Linked DNA regions of Azotobacter salinestris. The protein of the gene in region 1 interacts with the protein of each later gene in a pairwise test. Links are inferred from orthologs where the notes say so. Each region holds a gene or a part of one and is shown on either strand. Other genes may lie near its edges.

The links. The genes of interacting proteins can lie anywhere in the genome.
Region 2: the proteins of GCU53_RS09360 (region 1) and GCU53_RS07130 interact in binary tests that used the Escherichia coli proteins (3 or more experiments, as listed by UniProt). The link is inferred for Azotobacter salinestris from one-to-one orthologs.

The regions. Positions count from the first base shown.
Region 1 is NZ_CP045302.1:1,997,493-2,001,578, forward strand. Bases 561-3,676 are described here. They hold GCU53_RS09360 (penicillin-binding protein 1A), read left to right. Parts: upstream 561-943; coding sequence 944-3,409; downstream 3,410-3,676. Other genes in these bases: GCU53_RS09355 (pilus assembly protein PilM), read right to left, coding at 561-763; GCU53_RS09365 (transposase domain-containing protein), read right to left, coding at 3,532-3,676. Also shown: more of GCU53_RS09355, read right to left, coding at 1-560; more of GCU53_RS09365, read right to left, coding at 3,677-3,882; GCU53_RS09370 (malic enzyme-like NAD(P)-binding protein), read right to left, coding at 3,979-4,086. UniProt on the Escherichia coli protein: Cell wall formation. Synthesis of cross-linked peptidoglycan from the lipid intermediates.
Region 2 is NZ_CP045302.1:1,514,844-1,518,276, forward strand. The notes cover bases 1-2,948. They hold GCU53_RS07130 (penicillin-binding protein activator), read left to right. Parts: upstream 1-536; coding sequence 537-2,360; downstream 2,361-2,948. Other genes in these bases: rsmI (16S rRNA (cytidine(1402)-2'-O)-methyltransferase), read right to left, coding at 1-418; GCU53_RS07135 (YraN family protein), read left to right, coding at 2,362-2,724; GCU53_RS07140 (phosphoheptose isomerase), read left to right, coding at 2,847-2,948. In the rest of the region: more of GCU53_RS07140, read left to right, coding at 2,949-3,433. UniProt on the Escherichia coli protein: Regulator of peptidoglycan synthesis that is essential for the function of penicillin-binding protein 1A (PBP1a). Stimulates transpeptidase activity of PBP1a in vitro.

The DNA of each region.
Region 1 (4,086 bases):
CTTCCGGAAGTCCGCCTTTTTTCTTGGCCAGACCGGCTTCGGCCACGGACAGCCCATAACGGCGCTGGATTTCGTCGGTGAGCTGCCTGCCGCCAAACAACTGCTCACGGGTATAGAGGGTGCGACCGTCATGCAATACGCTGAGCGTCATCATGGTCGCGCCGATATCCACGACGGCCACGATCAGCCCCGCCGGATCGCCGCCCAGTTGATTGACCAGCAGCCCGCACGCACGCTCCATGGCATAAGCCTCGACATCAACGACCTTGGCCGTCAGGCCGGCCAGTGCCAGCACTGCCTCGCGGGCTTCGACGTTTTCCTTGCGACAGGCGGCGAGCAGCACCTCGACCCGGCCGGGGCTGCGCGGCAGCACCCCCTGGACTTCGAAGTCGATCGCCACTTCCTCGAGGGGATAGGGAATGTATTGGTCGGCCTCAAGCTTCAGCTGGGTTTCCATTTCCTCTTCGGAAAGCCCGGCATCCATCTCGACAGTCTTGGTGATCACTACGGAGCCGGCCACGGCCACCGCTGCATTCTTGGTTCCGGTCTTGGCCTTGGCCAGTACCTTGCTCAAGGTCTGGCCGACACCATCGAGATCGGCGATATTCTTCTCGACGACGGCATTGGCAGGAAGCGGCTCGACGGCATAGGCCTCCACCCGGTAACGATTACCCGAACGACTCAATTCGATAAGCTTGACCGTGGTCGAACTAATATCGATCCCCAGTAATGAACCCGCTTTCTTGTTGAAGAGCCCTAGCACAACCAATTTCCTTGCTGTATCCGTAACTTACGGACAATTTATGTAATGACGCATTAGATAACAGGCTTGACAGAAGCGTAAATGGCTATCCCGCAGAAAAAACGCATATAATGTGACCGGCTTTTCGCTTTTCGCCTTGCCCGAACTTCTGTCCTTCTTTCATCTGGAAACCCCGCCGCCTTGATGCGTTTGCTTAAATTCTTCGGCTGGACCTTCGTCGCCATTTTCAGCAGCCTGCTGCTCGGCCTGAGCGGAGCCTTTCTCTATCTGGGACCCAACCTTCCGTCGGCCGAATCGCTGCGCACCATCCAGCTGCAAATCCCCCTGCGGATATACAGCAGCGATGCCAAGCTGATTGCGGAATTCGGCGAGATGCGCCGCACCCCCATCCGCTACGCAGAAATCCCCCCGGACTTCATCCATGCCCTGCTGGCTGCGGAGGACGACAATTTCGCCAGCCATTATGGCGTCGACCTTGCGAGCCTAATGCGCGCTGCCACGCAATTATTGAGCAGCGGGCATATTCAGACCGGGGGCAGCACCATCACCATGCAGGTGGCGAAGAATTTCTTCCTGACCAGCGAGCGGAGCTTTTCGCGCAAGGTCAACGAAATCCTGCTCGCCCTGCAGATCGAGCGGGAGCTCAGCAAGGAGGAAATCCTCGAGCTCTACGTCAACAAGATCTACCTCGGCAACCGCGCCTATGGCATCGAGGCAGCGGCCCAGGTCTACTACGGCAAGTCCATTCGCGAACTGAGCCTGGCGCAGATGGCGATGATCGCCGGCTTGCCGAAAGCCCCGTCGCGCTTCAATCCCCTGGCCAACCCGGCACGCAGCAAGGAGCGGCGCGACTGGATCCTCGGGCGCATGTACAAGCTTGGGCACATCGACGAGACTCGTTACCTGCAAGCCCTCGCAGAACCGGCGGACGCGAGCTATCACGTTCCCGCTCCGGAGCTGAACGCCCCCTATATCGCCGAACTGGCCCGTGCCGAGCTGGTCGGCCGTTACGGCAGCGACGCCTATACCGAGGGGTTCCGGGTTACCACCACGACTCCCAGCGACCTGCAGGAAGCGGCCAACAGCGCCGTTCGCCAGGGGCTGCTCGACTACGATCGGCGCCACGGCTACCGAGGCCCCGAGGCCCACCTGCCCGGCACGAGCAGAAGCGCCTGGCTGGACGAGCTGGACAAGCAGCGCAGCATCAACGGTCTCGAGCCCGCCGTCGTCACCCAGGTCGGCAGCAACGCCATCCAGGCCCTGATGCGCAACGGCGACGAGGAAACGGTGCGCTGGGAAAGCATGAGCTGGGCCCGGCCCTTCGTCAGCGCCGACAGCATGGGACCCAGACCGCAGAACCCGGGTCAGGTGGTCAAGGTTGGAGACCTGATTCGCGTCATGCGTCAGGAGGATGGCAGCCTGGCCTTCAGTCAGATTCCTGCCGCCCAGAGCGCCCTGATCTCCCTGGACCCGCGAAACGGCGCGATTCGCGCCCTGGTCGGAGGCTTCTCCTTCGAGCAGAGCAACTACAACCGCGCCGCCCAGGCCAAGCGGCAACCCGGCTCGAGCTTCAAGCCCTTCATCTACAGTGCAGCCCTGGACCGCGGCTTTACCGCCGCCAGTCTGATCAACGACGCCCCGATCGTCTTTGTCGATCCGTATCTGGATACGGTCTGGCGCCCCAAGAACGATACCAACACTTTTCTCGGCCCGATCCGCTTGCGCGAAGCCCTGTACAAGTCGCGCAACCTGGTATCGATTCGCCTGCTGCAAAGCATCGGCATCGACTACACCCTGGATTACATCGGCCGCTTCGGCTTCGACAAGCGCGACCTGCCACGCAACCTGTCCCTGGCGCTCGGCACGGCCAACTTGACCCCGCTGGAAATCGCCGCCGGCTGGAGCACCTTCGCCAATGGCGGCTACCGCATCCAGCCCTACCTGATCGAGCGCATCGAGGACCGCGACGGCAAGCTTCTGTATCAGGCCAACCCGCCTCGCACTCCGGCAGAGGAGCCGGCACCGGCCGCCTTCACCAGCCCCCCGATCATCACCGAGGGCGCACAGCTCGTTACCACCGCCGATGCCTCTTCCGAGGCGGTCCAACCAGCCCCGCCCACGCGGCTCCCGCCCCCCCCCGAGCCGATCGTCGCGGAGCGCATCGTCGATGCCCGTACCACCTACATCATGACCAGCATGCTGCAAGATGTGATCAAGCGCGGCACTGCCCGCCGCGCCCTGGAGATGGGGCGCAGCGACCTGGCCGGCAAGACCGGGACCACCAACGAGTCCAAGGACAGCTGGTTCTCCGGCTACAACGCCGACTACGTCACCACCGTCTGGGCCGGTTTCGACCAGCCGGAAAGCCTGGGCAGCCATGAATACGGCAGCACCGTGGCCTTGCCGATCTGGATGAACTTCATGAGCGCAGCCCTGAAGGACAAGCCGCCGCACCTGCAGGCCGAGCCCGAAGGGCTACTGACCCTGCGCATCAACCCCGGCAGCGGTCGCATCGCTTCGCCCGGCACCCCCGGCGCCGTCTTCGAGCTGTTCAAGAACGAAGCCCCGCCGCCTATGGCCAGCGAGGAGGAGTCCGGTCCGGGCACACTGGCGAAAGAATCCGCACCGCCGATCGACCTGTTCTGACCCTCAAAAGAAATTCCCGCCTTAAGCCAAGGCCAGTCAGTTAAGCTGACTAAGCTGACTGGCATTTTTCTTTCTGGGGATACTTATTCGAACATGGTTTCGCGACGCGCGAATAGTGCCGCTCATGCCTGAGCGGCAGCATGAAGTGGCGAGCCTGCGCCCGGAGTTCCATCAGCCGCTGCGGGATCGTGCCTGGCATCAGGCCGTTGCCCTCGGATAATCCCGGCTGTTGCACGATCAGCCAGCTGGGCTCGCCCCCTGAACAGGGCCATCCCGACGACCAGCCAGACGATACGCTCGGCCGGCAAGCGCCGGCAGCGCAAGGAAACCGTGCCGGTCAGTGTCAATGCCTCCTCGATCCAGGCAGGGTCGATCGACAGGACGAAACACTCGAACGAGGCGGGATTGAGTTCCATGTCCTGCTGGAGTACTTGCTGAAGGAGCATAAAAGAAACAGGCTCATGGGAATCCATGAGCCTGTTTCCATCGTTTTATCCTGCAAGGTCAATGCCTTGACTGACGGGCATTCGCCTTAAGCGGGGTTTCTTTTGGACCAGGCAGAGTCTCGCTCAGCTGTTGAACACCGCCTCCACCGACTGCAGCGGATAGTGCTTCGGATACGGCAGGGAGGCCACGCCGCTCTCGATGGCGGCGCGGGCCACGGCGTCGGACACCAT
Region 2 (3,433 bases), 480 kb from region 1 along the record:
CGAAGCGATCGGAGGGCAGCCCGGCAGCGGACAGGGCTGCGATCAATGCGCAGGGGCCTGGCACCGGAACCACTCTTATACCGGCAGCCCGCGCCTGACGCACCAGATGAAAACCAGGATCGGAAATCAGTGGCGTGCCGGCATCGGAAATCAGCGCGACATCCTCGCCAGCCTGCAGGCGCGCCAGAAAGCGGCCGCCCTGATCACGCTCATTGTGTTCATGACAAGCCATCAACGGCGTTGTAATGCCGAAATGTTGCAGCAGACGCGCCGAGTGCCGAGTGTCCTCGGCCGCGATCAGGACCACCTCGCGCAGCACTCTGAGAGCCCGTGCAGTGATGTCGTCAAGGTTACCAATCGGGGTAGCAACTACATAAAGGATGCCCGACCTTGGATTCAGAGCTGCAGACGTGGTCATGACACCCCCTAGTACAGTCGAAACGCGCATTGTAACCGGTTTAACGCCCATGACATCGCGCCCGGGACAAGGCTTGGGTACAATTCCTCACTTGTCCTTGAGCATCAGGAACGCCTCAATGATCGCCTGTCTGCGTCCTCTTCCCGCCCTTTTCCTTGCCGGCCTCTTGGCTGCCTGTGCCAGCTCGCCATCATCCAGACTGGGCGAGCTGCCCGCGCCGTCACAAGCCAGCGTCGAGCAACTGCTGCAACAGGCCAGCGAAAGCAAACCGGAAAAGGCCGCACTCCTGCGTCTGACAGCCGCCGATCAGGCCTACCGGCAGAAGGATCTGACCCAGGCCGTGCGCATTCTCGAACAGATCCCACCGGACAGCCTCAAGCCTGCCCAGCAGATCTTTGCCAGCACTCTCAGCGCAGAGATTGCCTTGGCCCGCAGCAAACCCAAGGTCGCGCTCAAGGCCCTCGATCACCCCAGCATGCAGCATTTGGGCGAACTGCCCATACAGCAGCAGATTCGCACCCAGCTCACCCGCGCGCGCGCGCTGGAAGCAGATGACCAGCATCTGAGTGCCGCTCGCGAGCGGGTGTTCATTGCCCCCCTGCTGAGTGAGTCGGCCGCCAGTGAAAATCACGAACGCATCTGGCGCCTGATCCAGGCTCTGCCGCTGGACGCTCTGAATGCCCCCGGCGAGGAGAATAGTGAACTGGGGGGCTGGCTAGCCCTGGCACACGCCACGAAGAGTGCTGGCACCCTGGAACTGCAGCAGGCCGCCATCGACCAGTGGCGCGCAGCTAACCCTCAGCATCCGGCAGCCATGCAATTGCCGGCACAGCTCAGCAAATTGCGGGAGCTGGCCAGCCAGCCCCTGAACAAGATTGCCCTGCTGCTTCCGGAGGAAGGCCAGCTTGCCTCGGTGTCACGCGCTCTGCGCAACGGCTTCATGGCCGCCCATTACCAGGCACAGCAACTCGGTCAGCGACAACCCAGCATCGAGCTCTATGACAGCAGCCGACTGACGTCCCTCGACGACTTCTATCGCCAGGCCCAGGCCGCCGGGGTGCAACTGGTCGTCGGCCCCTTGGAAAAGCCCTTGGTCAAACAGCTCGGCGATCGCGAGCAACTGCCGATCACCACCCTTGCCCTGAACTATGGCAACGTCGGCCAGGAAAGCCCGCCACAGCTCTTCCAGTTCGGCCTGGCTGCCGAGGACGAAGCTCGCGAGGCCGCTCGCCGCGCCTGGGCAGACGGCATGCGCCGGGGCGTCGTCATGGTACCCTCCGGCGAATGGGGCGACCGGGTACTTCAAGCCTTCCAGCAGAGCTGGCAAGCCACAGGCGGCAATCTGGTTGCCGTCGTGCGGATCGATCAGCCCGCCCGCCTGGCTCAGCAGATTGCCGAACTGTTCCAACTGCGTCAGAGCGAGGCTCGCGGCAAGCGACTGCAGAGCATGCTTGGCAGCGAGGTGGCTGCGCAGCCCTCGCGACGCCGTGATATCGATTTCATCTTCCTGGCCGCCACCCCACAGCAGGCCCAGCAAATCAAACCGACTCTCGCCTTCCAATATGCCGGTGATGTACCGATCTATGCCACCTCACACCTCTACAGCCCCAAGGAAGAACAGAACTATTACCTCGACCTCGAAGGCATTCAGTTCTGCGAGACACCCTGGCTGCTGAATACCAATCCGAACGACAACCTGCCGCAACTGGCTGGCAGCCAATGGCCCCAGGCCAGTGGCAGCCTGGGACGTCTCTATGCCATGGGAGCCGACGCCTACCGGCTCGCCCCGCGATTGACACAGCTCAAGGCGATGCCTGAAACCCGCATCGACGGTCTTTCCGGCAACCTGAGCCTGACTCCCGATCAGCGCATCCAGCGCCAGCTGCCTTGGGCCGCGTTCCGCGATGGCCAGATACAGCGCCTGCAGAACAACAGCTACTGACATGGAAAGGCAACGCAGCGGACGCGATGCCGAGATCCTTGCCCACCGCCATCTCACGGCACAGGGAATGCGCCTTCTGGCGCAGAACTGGCGCTGTCGATGCGGCGAGCTCGATCTGGTCATGCTCGACGGCGATACAGTAGTATTCGTCGAGGTGCGCTATCGGCGGCATTTCGCCTGGGGAGGCGCATTGGAGAGCGTCGATGCACGCAAGCGCATGAGACTCATCCGTAGCGCTCAGTATTTTCTGCAGCAAGAGCCACGCTGGGCCAGACATCCCTGCCGCTTCGATGTCATCGCCATCAATGGCGCCGATGGCGCATCCGGCCATCTGAGCTGGATTCGCAACGCCTTTGATGCCTGACTCTCCAAGCGCACCTGCCACGCTCCGGCAAGCCCGGACGCTCCGCAGCAGTTCCCACCGCACCATGAGCCAGAGCCGCCTCTCTGGCCACAGCGAACACCCAACGTTGAAGGTTATCGCCGATGGACATGCATTCCCGCATCCGCCAACTCTTTCAGGCCAGCATCGAAACCAAGCAACAGGCCACGGAGGTCATCCTCCCTTACATCGCCCAAGCCAGCGAACTCATGGTTCAGGCCCTGCTCAACGAGGGCAAGATCCTCTCTTGCGGCAATGGAGGCTCGGCCGGGGATGCGCAGCATTTTTCCTCGGAGTTGCTCAATCGCTTCGAGCGCGAACGCCCCAGCTTGCCGGCCATGGCATTGACCACCGACAGCTCCACCCTGACTTCGATCGCCAACGACTACAGCTACAATGAAGTCTTCTCCAAGCAGATCCGCGCCTTGGGCCAGCCCGGCGACGTTCTGCTGGCTATTTCCACCAGCGGCAACTCTGCCAATGTGATCCAGGCTATCCAGGCTGCCCATGACAGGGAAATGCTGGTGGTTGCCCTGACCGGCCGCGATGGTGGCGGCACGGCAGCGCTTCTGCTCCCCGAGGACGTCGAGATCCGCGTTCCCGCCAAGGTTACGGCCCGGATCCAGGAGGTGCACCTCTTGGTTATCCACTGCCTGTGCGATTTGATCGACAACCAACTGTTTGGAAGCGA